Regions from separate parts of the Streptomyces sp. NPDC058880 genome, predicted to be linked through region 1. Evidence: riboswitches for the same ligand, from Rfam matches in the RefSeq annotation. Region 1 holds a riboswitch; the other holds the start of a gene.
The links. Region 1 has a riboswitch for cyclic di-AMP ahead of ACFW2G_RS16035 (M23 family metallopeptidase). Riboswitches for the same ligand answer to the same signal wherever they lie in the genome.

Region 1 (7,377 bases):
TGCGTGAACAGACCGGTCCGGCCGCGCACCGGCATCGGTGCGGGGGTGAGCGAGGCGTTGAGCTCCACCTCCGGGGCGGTGTTGATCACCCCGTAGGCGTTGGGTCCGATGAGCCGCATCCCGTACGAGCGCACCTGCCGCAGCAACTCGCGCTGGCGGGCCAGTCCGGCCGGGCCGCTGTCCCCGTATCCGGCGGAGAGGACGACGAGCCCCTGCACGCCGTGTTCGCCGCAGGCCGCGACCGCGTCGGGGACCCGGTCGGCCGGGACCGCGATCACCGCGAGGTCGACGGGGGCGCCGATGGCCCCGACGGAGCGGTAGGCCCGCACCCCGTCGAGGAGGTCGCGCGTGACGGCCTCGTTGACGGCGTAGAGGTGTCCGTGGAAGCCGCTGTCGCGCAGGTTGCGCAGCGCGGCCGCGCCCACGCCCGCGCCGGACCGGCTGACTCCGACGACGGCCACCGAGCCGGGGGCCAGCAGACGCTGCACGGAGCGGGCCTCGGCGCGCTGTTCCCGGGCGCGCTGCACGGCGAGCGACTCGGCGGTGGGTTCGAGGTCGAGGGTGAGGTGGACGGAGCCGTCCTCGAAGCTGCGCCGCTGCTCGTAGCCGACGTCCGTGAACACCTTGATCATCTTGGTGTTGGCGGGCAGCACCTCGGCGGCGAACCTGCGGATGCCGCGCTCGCGGGCCACCGCGCCGATGTGTTCGAGGAGTGCGGAAGCGACCCCGCGGCCCTGGTGGGCGTCCTGCACGAGGAAGGCCACCTCCGCCTCGTCGGCGGGAGCGGAGGCGGGTCGGCCGTCGGCGCCGATGCGGTCGTAGCGGACGGTGGCGATGAACTCCTCGCCGACGGTCGCGGCGAGGCCCACCCGGTCCACGTAGTCGTGGTGGGTGAAGCGGTGCACGTCGCGGGCGGAGAGGCGGGGGTAGGGCGCGAAGAAGCGGTAGTACTTCGACTCCTCCGAGACCAGCTCGTAGAAGCTGACGAGCCGGCCGGCGTCCTCGGTGGTGATGGGCCTGATCCGGGCGGTGCCGCCGTCGCGGAGGACGACGTCGGCTTCCCAGTGGGCCGGGTAGGACAGGTCCGACTCTATGGTCATGCGCCTACCTTACGGCCGGACCGGGCCGGACAGCGCTCGCGCGGCGCAGGAGACAAGAAGTGACAAAACGGTGCAAGCTGGGGAGCGTCGGCGAGCGGCGGAATTCAGGCCGAAGGTCGGTCGGAGCATGCGGGATGCCGTGAGAGACTGGTCTAGACAACCGTAAGAACCTGAAGGGCATCACCATGGCAGAGCGCCGCGTCAACGTCGGTTGGGCCGAGGGCCTGCACGCTCGTCCCGCCTCGATCTTCGTCCGTGCGACGACCGCTTCCGGCGTCCCGGTGACCATCGCGAAGTCCGGCGGCGACCCCGTCAACGCCGCCTCCATGCTGGCGGTACTGGGCCTGGGCGCCCAGGGCGGCGAGGAGATCGTCCTCGCCTCCGAGGCCGAGGGCGCGGAAGCCGCACTGGACCGCCTCGCGAAGCTGGTCGCCGAGGGCCTCGAAGAGCTCCCCGAGACCGTCTGAGACCCTTCGGGTTCATCCCGCACCCCGCGTACGGCGAAGCCGCGGCCCCACGGGGTCGCGGCTTCGGCGTGGTGCGGCGCCCGGGCCGACGAGACCGGCCCCGGGGAAACTCCGCCCGACGAAAAGCGGCCGACCCGACCGCATCGCGCGGCATTCCGCCCGCTCCACATAATTCGGCCGGGCATATTGAATCGCGCACCGAATTCGCGTGATTCCGTCCTTTGTATACGGCTCTTGTTAATGCCGTAGGCTCGACATGTTTACGGCAGGTTGCGAAGTCCTCACCGCCGGGCGCTGCCGCAGCCGGTGCGCGGCGGCCGCCCGGTCGGCGTGGACCGCGGCCAGCGTCCGCGCCCGCTCGGCGTCCCCGCGGGCCACCGCGTCCACGATCGCGCCGTGCTCCGCCCAGGACTCCGCAGGCCGGGCGGGCGCCTCCACCACGAACATCCACGCCACCTTGTGCCGCATCTGCGTGAGAAGCGCGATCAATCCGGGGCTTCCGGAGGCCTGCGCCAGCGTCTCGTGGAACCAGCCACCCAGCGCCCGCAGGTCCTCGCCCTGGCCCCGCCTGGTTCGCTCCTGGCCGAGCCTGACCAGCCCCCGCAGCACCTTGAGGTGCGCGTCCGTGCGGCGCCGGGCGGCCCTGGCCGCGGCCAGCGGCTCCAGCAGCATCCGCAGCTCCAGCAGATCCGCCGCCTCCTGGGCGGTCGGTTCGGCCACGCAGGCCCCCGCGTGCCGCCGCGTGGTCACGAAGCCCTCGGACTCCAACGTCCGGAGGGCTTCGCGGACCGGGACGCGCGAGACCCCGTACCGGCGGGCCAGCACCTCCTCGGTCAGCCGACCGCCCGGTTCGAACACCCCGGAGACGATGTCGTCGCGAATTGCCGTGCATACCGCGTGCGCAGGAATACGCAAGACCGAACCTCCGTCTAATTCCGACCGCCAACCCCCGTGCGCGCAGCCGCGCACACAACGACTCTATTGCAGCACAGCAAAATTTCGAGAGCGGGCAGGAATCCGAAACATTGCGCCGAAGCACAAAAACACGAAGACCCCGGCTCGGGAGGCGGGGTCTTCGTGGAGCTGTGCTTCGTGCGCCGGGCCCGACGGGCGGCGCGGAGGGTCAGAGGCTGACGCCGTGCGAGCGCAGGTACGCGATCGGGTCGATGTCCGAGCCGTACTGCGAGCCGGTGCGGGCCTCGAAGTGCAGGTGCGGGCCGCTGGAGTTGCCGGTGGAGCCCGACAGGCCGATCTGCTGGCCCGGGGTGACCTGCTGGCCGACGGTGACGTTCAGCGAGGACATGTGGCCGTACTGCGTGTAGGTGCCGTCGTTGTGCTTGATCACGACGTTGTTGCCGTACGCGCCGCCCCAGCCTGCCTCGACGACCGTACCGAAGCCCACCGCGTGGACCGAGGTGCCGGACGCGGCGTGGAAGTCGATGCCGGTGTGGCTGCCGGAGGACCACATGCCGCCGCCCGCCCGGTACTGGGTGCTGACGTAGGAGTCGTCCAGCGGCGAGACGAAGGTGTTGAGGCGCTTGCGCTCCTCCTCGCGCGCGGCGCGCTCGGCGGCCTCGCGCTCGGCCTTCGCCTTGGCCTCGGCGAGGCGCTTGGCCTCGGCGGCCTGCTGCTTGGCGGCGGCCTCGGCCTGCTCCTGGGCGGCGGCGTGCTCGGCGGCGCGCTGCTGGGAGACGGCCTGGTCGGTGATGTCGCCCGCAAGGTCCTCGGCGACGAGGACGGCACCGAGCCCGTTCTCCGGTGCGGAGCTGCTGTGGTTGTCCGCGGCGAAGGCCGGGGCGGCGAGGGAGCCGACCACACCCGTGGTGGCGATCGCGGCGATACCGGCGTAGCCGGCGGTCTTCTTGCTCAGGCGGCTGGAACCACGGTGCTTGCCGGTACCAGCGGGACGACTGCCAAACGCCATGAAGGGTTTGATCCTTTCCTTCCTTCTCGCCTACCGGGTTAGCTGACGGGTTCGGAGCAGGAAGGTCTCCTACGGACTTCCTCTTGCGAGGGGGTCCGATTCACCCCAGGGACTGATGTGGGTCCCCGGCTCCCCAGGCTCGCGCCTGACGGGGACTCGGCGATCGCTGTCCGGTGCCGCGGGTGCGGCGGGCACAACTGACGGACAGCACGCCTGACGCTAGGCGGATCATCAGTCAATCGCCAAACAGACGCGCCTTTTTGTTGCGTACGCCACACCGCATACAAGCAACCTCGCCACTAAACGGACAAAAGGGGTTCCGGCGGTTTCCGCCGGAACCCCTTGCCCGATGCGTCAGTTGCCCGTCATTCCGGGCGCCCGCGGCCTCAGTTGGTGACGACCGAGACCTCACCGATCCCGAGGGCCCTCACGGGCTCCTCGATCAGCGCGGCGTCACCCACCAGGATCGTGACCAGCCGGTCCGCCGGGAAGGCCTGCACGACGGCCGTGGTGGCCTCCACCGTGCCGGTTGCGGCCAACTGCGCGTACAGCTGCCCCTGGTAGTCGTCCGGGAGCTCCTGCTCGACCTGGTCGGCCAGGGTGCCGGCGACCGAGGCGGCCGTCTCGAACTTCAGCGGGGCCACGCCCACCAGGTTCTGCACGGCCACATCGCGTTCGGCGTCGGTCAAGCCGCCCTCCGCGAGGGTGCGCAGCACCTTCCAGAGGTCCTCCAGCGCCGGTCCGGTGTTGGGGGTGTCGACCGAGCCGCTGATGGCGAGCATGGAGGCCCCCTTGCCGTCGGCGGTGGAGCGCAGCACCTGGCCGAAGGCCCGCACGCCGTAGGTGTACCCCTTCTCCTCGCGCAGCACCTTGTCCAGACGGGAGGTGAGGGTGCCGCCGAGGCAGTACGTGCCCAGCACCTGGGCCGCCCAGACCCGGTCGTGGCGGTCCGGCCCGATGCGGCCGATCAGCAGCTGCGTCTGTACCGCGCCGGGCCGGTCGACGATGACCACGCGGCCGGTGTCGTCGGCGGTCACCGGCGGGACGGGGCGCGCCTCGGCGGTGTCCCCGGTCCAGGCGCCCAAGGTGTCGGCCAGCACGGCGTCGAGGTCGATGCCGGTCAGGTCGCCGACGACCACCGCGGTGGCGGTGGCGGGGCGTACATGGGCCTCGTAGAAGGCGCGCACGGCGGCGGCGTCGATCCGGGCGACCGTCTCCTCGGTGCCCTGGCGCGGCCGGGACATCCGCAGGGACGCGGGGAAGAGCTCCTTGGAGAGCTGCTTGGCGGCGCGGCGCTGCGGGTTGGCCAGCTCGTGCGGGATCTCGTCGAGCCTGTTGCGCACGAGCCGGTCGACCTCGGCGTCGGCGAACGCGGGGGCGCGCAGCGCCTCGGCGAGCAGACCCAGCGCCTTGGCCAGCCGGGAGGCCGGAACCTCCAGGGAGACCCGCAGGCCGGGGTGGTCGGCATGCGCGTCGAGCGTGGCCCCGCAGCGCTCCAGCTCGGCTGCGAACTCCTCGGCGGTGTGCTTGTCGGTGCCCTCCGACAGGGCCCGCGCCATGATCGTCGCCACGCCGTCCAGGCCCTCGGGCTCCGCGTCGAGGGGCGCGGCGAGGTTAATCTCGACCGCGACGACCTGCTGGCCCGGGCGGTGGCAGCGCAGCAGGGTCAGCCCGTTGGGCAGCGTCCCGCGCTCAGGGGCCGGGAAGGCCCACGGCTGCGGCTCGCCGGCCTGCGGGCGCGGGTGGAAGGTCATCGTGACGGCTGCGGTGTCGCTCACTGCTCCGCCCCCTCGTTCTCGTCGCTGTCGGCGTTCTCTTCGCCCTCGGCCCCGTCCGCCGCGAGCGGCTCGTAGACGAGGACCGCGCGGTTGTCCGGGCGCAGCCGGGCCGCGGCCACGGCCTGCACCTCCTCGGCGGTGATGTCGAGGACCCGCTGGACGGCGGTGAGGGCCAGCTGCGGGTCTCCGAACAGCACCGCGTACCGGCACAGTTCGTCGGCGCGGCCGGCCACCGTGCTCAGCCGGTCCAGCCACTCGCGCTCCAGCTGCGCCTGGGCGCGCTCCATCTCCTCGGCGGTCGGGCCCTCCGCGGCGAACCGCGCGAGCTCCTCGTCGACGGCCGCCTCGATGGCGGGGATCTCGACCCCGCTGGAGGTCTTCACGTCCAGCCAGCCCAGCGACGGCGCCCCGGCCAGGCGGAGCATGCCGAAGCCGGCGGCGACGGCCGTCTGGTCGCGGCGCACCAGCCGGTTGTGCAGCAGCGAGGACTCGCCGCCGCCCAGGATGGTCAGTGCCACGTCGGCCGCGTCGCACTCGCGGGTACCGTCGTGCGGCAGCCGGTAGGCGGCCATCAGCGCGCGTGCCGGGACCTCCTCGACGATCTCCTCGCGCAGCTGCTTCCCGATGACGTCGGGCAGCGAGCCGTCGCGGGGCGGCTGCTTGCCGTCGTGGGCGGGGATGGTGCCGAAGTACTTCTCGATCCAGGCGAGCGTCTTTTCCGGGTCGATGTCCCCGACGACCGACAGCACGGCGTTGTTGGGCGCGTAGTAGGTGCGGAAGAAGGCGCGCGCGTCCTCCAGGGACGCGGCGTCCAGGTCGGCCATGGAGCCGATCGGGGTGTGGTGGTACGGGTGGCCCTCGGGGTAGGCGAGGGCGGTCAGCCGCTCGAAGGCGGTGCCGTAGGGGACGTTGTCGTAGCGCTGGCGGCGCTCGTTCTTGACGACGTCGCGCTGGTTCTCCATGGACTCGTCGTCCAGGGCGGCCAGCAGCGAGCCCATCCGGTCCGCCTCCAGCCAGAGCGCGAGCTCCAGCTGGTGGGTCGGCATCGTCTCGAAGTAGTTGGTGCGCTCGAAGCTGGTGGTGCCGTTGAGGGAGCCGCCGGCGCCCTGGACCAGCTCGAAGTGGCCGTTGCCCGGTACGCTCGCCGAGCCCTGGAACATCAGGTGCTCGAAGAGGTGAGCCAGACCGGTACGCCCCTTGACTTCGTGGCGCGAGCCGACGTCGTACCAGAGGCAGACCGCGGCGACCGGGGTCAGGTGGTCCTCGGACAGCACCACGCGCAGGCCGTTGGCCAGCCGGTGCTCGGTCGCTGTCAGGCCGCCGGAGCCGGCCTGGGCTGTGGCCGTGTGACCCATGGGCATGTGGTCCCTTCGATCGCGATGCAGAGATTTCCGTCAGACCTGCCACTGTATGCAAGCGCGTCGGCCACCGGATAAGTTCCCGGGCCAGACCTGGGTCGGAGTCGGCGTTGTCGGTCGCTCGGGACACAATGGTCCGCGTCGTACGTCCCGCCGGACCTCGGCAGGACCCAGCCAGACCCCGCCAGACCAGCCAGACACCCAGCACATCCCATTCTTGGTTAAGGAGCCGCGCAGCGATGGCCCGCCGCAGCACGAAGACCCCGCCGCCGGAGGATTTCGAGGAGAAGATCCTCGACATCGACGTCGTCGACGAAATGCAGGGCTCCTTCCTCGAGTACGCGTACTCGGTGATCTACTCCCGTGCCCTGCCCGACGCACGGGACGGCATGAAGCCGGTGCACCGGCGCATCGTGTACCAGATGAACGAGATGGGCCTGCGCCCCGACCGCGGGTACGTCAAGTGCGCCCGTGTCGTCGGCGAGGTGATGGGCAAGCTCCACCCCCACGGCGACGCCTCGATCTACGACGCCCTCGTACGCATGGCCCAGCCGTTCTCGATGCGGCTGCCGCTGGTCGACGGCCACGGCAACTTCGGCTCGCTCGGCAACGACGACCCGCCGGCCGCGATGCGCTACACCGAGTGCCGCATGGCCGATGCCACGTCGCTGATGACGGAGTCGATCGACGAGGACACCGTCGACTTCACCGCCAACTACGACGGCCAGGAACAGGAGCCGGTCGCGCTCC
Region 2 (7,377 bases), on a different contig from region 1:
CGATCAGTTGGTAGGCCTCGGTCCAGGCCTTCTCCGCCTGCGGGGTCCAGGCGTCGCCGGAGGTCTCGGCGAGTGCGGCGAGCAGGCTGGAGCCCACGACCGCGTAGTGCTCGGGGCGGACCAGGAACTTGCGGTGGTCGCGTCCCAGGTCGTGCAGGTAGGGGCCGAGGGCCTCGTCGTCCAGACGGGAGACGACGTGGGTGAGTGCGGCGAAGAGCCGGTCCCGCTGGCGTTCCATGTCGTCGGAGGAGAGCGGGAAGAGCTCGCGGACTCCGGGGTTGTGCCAGAAGAGGTGTGAGTAGAAGAACTTGACCGCGTGCTCGGCCCGTCTCTCCACCACCGCGAAACTGCTTTTCAAGATCCTCACATCCACACAACCGAAAGTAGGAGTGCCGGACCGGGCGAGGTCAAGTGTGGTCCGATCTGCGGACAGCCGCGACGAAGGAGTCATATGGGATGGCGGGTCGCGGCTCGCGCCGGACCGCCGCTGCGCGGCGGCTACTGTCGAGGACATGCACGATCAGTCGTCCCCTCCCTCCGTCGGCGCGGCGCCCGAACTCTTCACGTGGGAGTTCGCGACCGACCCCTATCCGGCCTACGCGTGGCTGCGCGAGAACGCGCCGGTGCACCGCACCAAGCTCCCCAGCGGGGTCGAGGCCTGGCTGGTCACCCGGTACGCCGACGCCCGGCAGGCCCTCGCCGACCAGCGGCTCAGCAAGAATCCGGCGCACCACGCCGAGCCCGCGCACGCCAAGGGCAAGACCGGGATCCCGGGGGAGCGCAAGGCGGAGCTGATGACGCATCTGCTGAACATCGACCCACCGGACCACACCCGGCTGCGGCGCCTGGTGTCCAAGGCGTTCACCCCGCGCAGGGTCGCCGAGTTCACCCCGCGGGTCCAGGCGCTCACCGACCAGCTGATCGACCGGTTCGCGGGGCGGGGAGAGGCGGATCTCATCCACGAGTTCGCCTTCCCCCTCCCCATCTACGCCATCTGCGAGATGCTCGGGGTACCGCGCGAGGACCAGGACGACTTCCGCGACTGGGCCGGGATGATGATCCGCCACGGGGGCGGGCCGCGCGGCGGTGTGGCCCGGTCGGTGAAGCAGATGCGGACCTATCTCGGCGAGCTCATCCATCGCAAAAGGGACGATCTGGGCGATGACCTGATCTCCGACCTGATCCGGGCGAGCGATCACGGCGACCACCTCACGGAGGGCGAGGCCACGGCGATGGCCTTCATCCTGCTCTTCGCCGGCTTCGAGACGACCGTGAACCTCATCGGCAACGGCATCCACTCCCTCTTCATGAACCCCGTCCAGCGCGAGCGCCTGCAGGCCTCCCTGGCCGCCGGCGAGCGCGGGCTGCTGGCCACGGGCGTCGAGGAACTCCTGCGCTATGACGGCCCCGTGGAGCTGGCGACGTGGCGGTTCGCCACGCAGCCGCTCACCCTGGGCGGCGAGCGGATCGAGACCGGCGATCCGGTCCTGGTCGTCCTGGCGGCGGCTGACCGGGACCCCGGGCGATTCGTCGATCCGGACACCCTCGACCTCTCCCGGACCGACAACCAGCACCTCGGCTACGGCCACGGCATCCACTACTGCCTGGGTGCGCCACTTGCCCGCCTGGAGGGGCAGACCGCCCTCGCCACCCTGCTGACGCGCCTGCCCGATCTGGAACTTGCAGTTCCACCCCAAGACCTGCGCTGGCGCGGGGGGTTGATCATGCGAGGGCTGCGTACCCTTCCCGTTCGCTTCACGACTCAAAACACTTGCGCGACATCTGATTAAAAGTCAGATTCGGCTTGAACTTGTGACAATCGTTCGGAGGCCGCTAGGTTCTGCCGTTACCCCGCTGTTATGCGAAAGGTGATCCCTCATGCTCTCCGGGAACGGCCGTCACAGACGCCCCCGCCAGGTCCCCGCGCTGGTCGTCACGGCCGGTGTCACCGGCTCCGCGCTCGCCATGCCGCTGCTGGCCGCCACGAGCGCGACCGCCGCAGACACCGCCACATGGGACAAGGTGGCCGAGTGCGAGAGCGGCGGCACGTGGAGCGCCAACTTCGGCAGTGGCGCGTACGGCGGGCTCCAGTTCACCCAGCAGCAGTGGCAGGATGCCGGCGGCCTGGACTTCGCCGAGCGGGCCGACCTCGCGAGCCGCTCCCAGCAGATAGCCGTGGCCGAGCGCGTACTGGCCGCCCAGGGTCCGCAGGCCTGGCCGCTGTGCGCCGCCTCGGCCGGACTGGACCAGCAGGGTCCGGCGGCCGTCGTCGATCCCGGTCTGCCCGGTAGCACCGGCGCGGTGGGTCCCGCGCCGTCGCGCCCCGACGACACCGTTCCCTCCACCACGGGCGGCAAGCCCGCCACGGACTTCGGGCTCTCGACCGCGGAGACCCCCAGCCCCTCGGGTTCCCCCTTCCTGATACCCGACGCGCCGTCCGTCGGACTGCCCGTCATGCCCGCGCCCGACGTCCCGACGACGCCTCCGGCCGACCCGGGCACCCCGGGCACCCCGGACGTCCCGGCCGACCCGACGGCCCCGCCGGCGACTCCCGGCGACCCGACGGCCCCGACCCTTCCCGCGGACCCGACGGCACCCACGACCCCGCCGGTCTCCCCGGGGCCGTCCCCGGCCGACCCGGCGAACCCCGCGACCCCGGCGACCCCGGCCGCCCCGGGTGCCACTCCCGCCGAGGGCAACGGCAAGCACCGCGGTGCGCCGTCTCCCGAGGAGGGTGTGCCGTCTGATGCCGCGTCGGCCCCCGTCTATACGGTGCAGGAGGGCGACAGCCTGGCGGCCATCGCGGATGCCAAGGGAGTGAAGGGCGGCTGGAGCGGTCTTTATGCGGCCAACGAGCAGGTCATCGGCAATGATGCCAACCTGATCAAGCCTGGGCAGAACCTGGATCTAACCGCCCAATAAGGACAGTTGGTTCGCCCGGTAAGGCCTGATTGTCTGTTTTCTGCAAGTGAGACATGTGTCTCTTCCGGTCAACTGGCGTGTCCCGCCCCGGGGGTTCCGCAAACCCCGTCCTCACCTGCGCAAACGCCCCTGCGGGGAGCGCAAGTAGGGGCCGTTTCTCCCCGATGCTCCTGGTTGAGCATCGGGGAGGGACATGTCTACCTTCTGATTCGCCCGCCACCGCGGGCTCCTTCGACCGCATCGCCGAATCCTGCCGGCGGACGGGGGGAACAGTCGTCGCGTCAAGCGCCGAAGGCAGGAGCGGGGGAACCAAGGTAGGTGCCGCGAGCGGCCGTTGAGAGACGGCCGGCGAGCGGCTTGGGGTTAAGCGGGGCGCAAGGTCGCACCGCCGGGCACTCACAGGCTCGAACCCGACAGCTCACCTCGCAGGCGTCGGTGAGGAGAAACCTCATGCTGCTTTCCGGCAAGGGCAAGCACCGTCGCGGCTCCAAGGCCGCTCGCATCGTCACGCTCGCCGGTGTCGCCGGTGTGGCCGTCGCCGCCCCGCTGATGACCGCGGGGGCCGCCAGCGCCGCTACCGCGTCCGAGTGGGACAAGGTCGCGCAGTGCGAGTCCGGTGGCAACTGGTCCATCAACACCGGCAACGGCTACTACGGCGGGCTGCAGTTCTCGTCCTCCACCTGGGCCGCTTTCGGGGGCAAGTCGTACGCCCCGCAGGCCAACAAGGCCTCCAAGGCGCAGCAGATAGCCGTCGCGGAGAAGGTCCTCAAGAAGCAGGGCAAGGGCGCCTGGCCGCACTGTGGCAAGGGCCTGTCGAACTCCTCCTACACCGGTGGCGGCTCCACCGAGGCCCCGGCCTCCACCAAGCCGAAGGCCCAGCCGAAGAAGACCGAGACGAAGAAGACCGAGACCAAGGCCGCGCCGAAGAAGGACACCAAGCGCGCCGAGGTCCCGACCACCCGCTCCGAGCGCGCCGCGGCTCCGGTCGCGCCGAAGACCGGCAACGGCTCCTACGAGGTCAAGCCGGGCGACACGCTGGGCACCATCGCCGAGGCCAACGGCGTCAAGGGCGGCTGGCAGCAGCTCTTCGAGCTGAACAAGGACATCGTCTCGGACGCCGACCTGATCTTCCCGGGCCAGAAGCTGAAGCTCAGCTGAACGTCGCGGCAAGAGCCGCACACGCGTACGCAACGCACAGAATTCCCACCGCCCGGCGCCCCTTCCCCCCACGCGCCGGGCGGCGGTGTGTGCGGTCCCGTCGGCTGATGATCAAGGGTTGTATGTCCCGGAAGGCGGGTATTCGGTCCCTTTTTCGTCCCAGGGGTCGGGCGGTCGGCCGGTCGAACCCCGGAAGCCGGTTAGGCTCTAGGCGGCAAGGCCATCCCACGGCCTGACACGCCACCGCACACCCAGCGTCACATCCCAGAAGGAGATGCTCGTGCCGTCCATCGACGTCGTCGTAGCCCGGGAAATCCTGGACTCCCGAGGCAACCCCACGGTCGAGGTCGAGGTGGGCCTCGACGACGGCAGCACCGGCCGTGCTGCCGTTCCGTCCGGCGCCTCCACCGGTGCATTCGAGGCCATCGAGCTCCGTGACGGTGACCCCAACCGTTACATGGGCAAGGGTGTCGAGAAGGCCGTCCTCGCCGTCATCGAGCAGATCGGCCCGGAGCTCGTCGGCTACGACGCCACCGAGCAGCGCCTGATCGACCAGGCGATGTTCGACCTGGACGCCACCGACAACAAGGGCTCGCTCGGCGCCAACGCCATCCTCGGCGTCTCGCTCGCCGTCGCGCACGCCGCGTCCGAGGCCTCGGACCTCCCGCTGTTCCGCTACCTCGGCGGTCCGAACGCGCACCTGCTGCCCGTTCCGATGATGAACATCCTCAACGGTGGGTCGCACGCCGACTCCAACGTCGACATCCAGGAGTTCATGATCGCGCCGATCGGTGCGGAGTCCTTCTCCGAGGCGCTGCGCTGGGGTGCCGAGGTCTATCACACCCTCAAGAAGGTCCTGCACACCAAGGGCCTCTCCACCGGTCTGGGCGACGAGGGCGGCTTCGCCCCGAACCTGGAGTCCAACCGCGCCGCGCTCGACCTCATCATCGAGGCCATCAAGCAGGCCGGCTACACCCCGGGCAAGGACATCGCGCTCGCCCTCGACGTCGCCGCGTCCGAGTTCTACAAGGACGGCAAGTACGAGTTCGAGGGCCAGTCCCGCTCGGCTGCCGAGATGACCGACTACTACGCCGAGCTCGTCGAGGCGTACCCGCTGGTCTCCATCGAGGACCCGCTGTTCGAGGACGACTGGGCCGGATGGAAGACCATCACCGACCGCCTGGGCGCCAAGGTCCAGATCGTCGGCGACGACCTCTTCGTCACCAACCCGGAGCGCCTGGCCCGCGGCATCGAGGAGGGCTCCGCGAACGCCCTGCTCGTGAAGGTGAACCAGATCGGTTCGCTGACCGAGACCCTCGACGCCGTCGAGATGGCCCAGCGCAACGGCTTCAAGTGCATGATGTCGCACCGTTCCGGCGAGACCGAGGACGTCACCATCGCCGACCTCGCCGTCGCCGTGAACTGCGGTCAGATCAAGACCGGCGCCCCGGCCCGCTCGGACCGCGTCGCCAAGTACAACCAGCTGCTGCGCATCGAGGAGATCCTCGACGACGCCGCGGTGTACGCGGGCCGCAGCGCCTTCCCGCGCTTCAAGGGCTAATCACGCTCTGCCTCCGTACGTCCCCGCACTCGGTCCCGTACCGTGTGCGGGGACGTATTGCGTAGTGCGTACAAAGGGGAGGCGGACCCATGGCCGGGAACCGGGATCGGTTCTCCACCTTCTCCACGGCGACGCGGCTGAGGCAGCTCGGCGAGCGGACCGCGGCCCACGTCTACCGCTCGCAGTCGCGCCGGCAGGTGCGCCGCAGCCGTCTCACGGGCAGGGCCGCCCTCCTGGTGCTCGTGCTCTGTACCCTGGTCGTCGCCCTCGCGTATCCGATGCGCCAGTACGTCTCCCAGCGTTCGGAGATCGCGGAGCAGCAGCGGGCCGCCGCGGCCGCGCGGGACCGCCTGGAGCGGCTCCGCGATGAGAAGGCCCGCTGGCAGGACGACGCCTACGCGGAGCAGCAGGCGCGCAGGCACCTGCACTTCCTGCGTCCGGGGGAGGTCGGCTACATCATGGCCGACCCCGGGGCCCGGCCCCCAGAGCAGCACCGGACCGGCCAGGCCGGCTCCGACCGCCCCTGGTACTCGAACGTCTGGGACGGCGTCGACAAGGCCGACCGCCCGGGCGACTAGTGAGTACCGCAGCACCCATCCGACGAGAACGAAGAGACTCCCTCCAGGCATGCAGACGCCCCCGCCCCAGACCGACCGGACCGAGCCGACCGACGCGGACATCGAGGCGTTCGAGCAGCAGCTCGGCCGCCCGCCGCGCGGGTTGCGCGCCATCGCGCACCGCTGCCCCTGCGGGCAGCCCGACGTGGTGGAGACCGCCCCGCGGCTGCCCGACGGCACCCCCTTCCCGACGCTGTACTACCTGACGTGCCCGCGCGCGGCCTCCGCCATCGGCACGCTGGAGGCCAACGGCGTGATGAAGGAGATGCAGGCGCGCCTCGCCGAGGACCCGGAGCTCGCCGCCGCCTACCGGGCCGCGCATGAGGACTACATCCGGCGCCGCGACGCCATCGAGGTGCTCCAGGGCTTCCCGAGCGCCGGCGGCATGCCGGACCGGGTCAAGTGCCTGCACGTGCTCGTCGGGCACTCGCTGGCCGCCGGCCCCGGTGTGAACCCCTTCGGCGACGAGGCCCTCGCGATGCTGCCCGAGTGGTGGGCCAAGGGCGCCTGCGTCACCCCGTGCGGGGAGAAGAAGAAGGAGGAGGAGTCCCAGTGACCCGTGTCGCGGGCATCGACTGCGGTACGAACTCCATCAGGCTGCTCGTCGCGGACTGCGACCCCGCCACGGGTGAGCTGGTCGAGCTCGACCGACGGATGATCATCGTCCGGCTCGGCCAGGGCGTCGACAAGACCGGGCGGCTGGCCCCGGAGGCGCTGGAGCGCACCTTCGCCGCGTGCCGCGAGTACGCGGCGGTCATCAAGGAGTTCGGCGCGGAGCGGGTGCGCTTCGTGGCGACCTCCGCCTCCCGTGACGCGGAGAACCGGGACGAGTTCGTGCGCGGTGTCGTGGAGATCCTGGGCGTCGAGCCCGAGGTGATCTCCGGCGACGAGGAGGCGGAGTTCTCCTTCACCGGCGCCACCCGGGAGCTGACCGCGCACGAGCACCTGGAGCGGCCGTTCCTGGTGGTCGACATCGGCGGCGGCTCGACCGAGTTCGTGGTCGGCGACGACCACGTCCGGGCCGCCCGCTCCGTGGACGTGGGCTGTGTCCGGATGACCGAGCGCCACCTGGTGGTGGACGGGGTCGTCACCGACCCGCCGACCGAGAAGCAGGTCGCC

Region 2: it holds a riboswitch for cyclic di-AMP, as region 1 does, so the genes downstream of both, ACFW2G_RS26315 (transglycosylase family protein) here and ACFW2G_RS16035 (M23 family metallopeptidase) in region 1, are expected to answer to the same signal.

The regions. Positions count from the first base shown of each region.
Region 1 is NZ_JBHYMC010000023.1:54,339-61,715, reverse strand. It holds gene ACFW2G_RS16050 (GNAT family N-acetyltransferase) at 1-1,100, opposite strand, end outside; gene ACFW2G_RS16045 (HPr family phosphocarrier protein) at 1,286-1,567, shown strand; gene ACFW2G_RS16040 (GntR family transcriptional regulator) at 1,805-2,482, opposite strand; gene ACFW2G_RS16035 (M23 family metallopeptidase) at 2,691-3,491, opposite strand; cyclic di-AMP (ydaO/yuaA leader) riboswitch at 3,504-3,663, opposite strand; gene ACFW2G_RS16030 (M16 family metallopeptidase) at 3,878-5,245, opposite strand; gene ACFW2G_RS16025 (M16 family metallopeptidase) at 5,266-6,624, opposite strand; gene ACFW2G_RS16020 (DNA topoisomerase (ATP-hydrolyzing) subunit A) at 6,867-7,377, shown strand, end outside.
Region 2 is NZ_JBHYMC010000058.1:31,295-38,671, forward strand. It holds gene ACFW2G_RS26300 (globin domain-containing protein) at 1-340, opposite strand, end outside; gene ACFW2G_RS26305 (cytochrome P450) at 513-1,790, shown strand; gene ACFW2G_RS26310 (transglycosylase family protein) at 1,879-2,922, shown strand; cyclic di-AMP (ydaO/yuaA leader) riboswitch at 3,199-3,369, shown strand; gene ACFW2G_RS26315 (transglycosylase family protein) at 3,373-4,080, shown strand; gene eno (phosphopyruvate hydratase) at 4,355-5,641, shown strand; gene ACFW2G_RS26325 (septum formation initiator family protein) at 5,731-6,219, shown strand; gene ACFW2G_RS26330 (DUF501 domain-containing protein) at 6,269-6,814, shown strand; gene ACFW2G_RS26335 (Ppx/GppA phosphatase family protein) at 6,811-7,377, shown strand, end outside.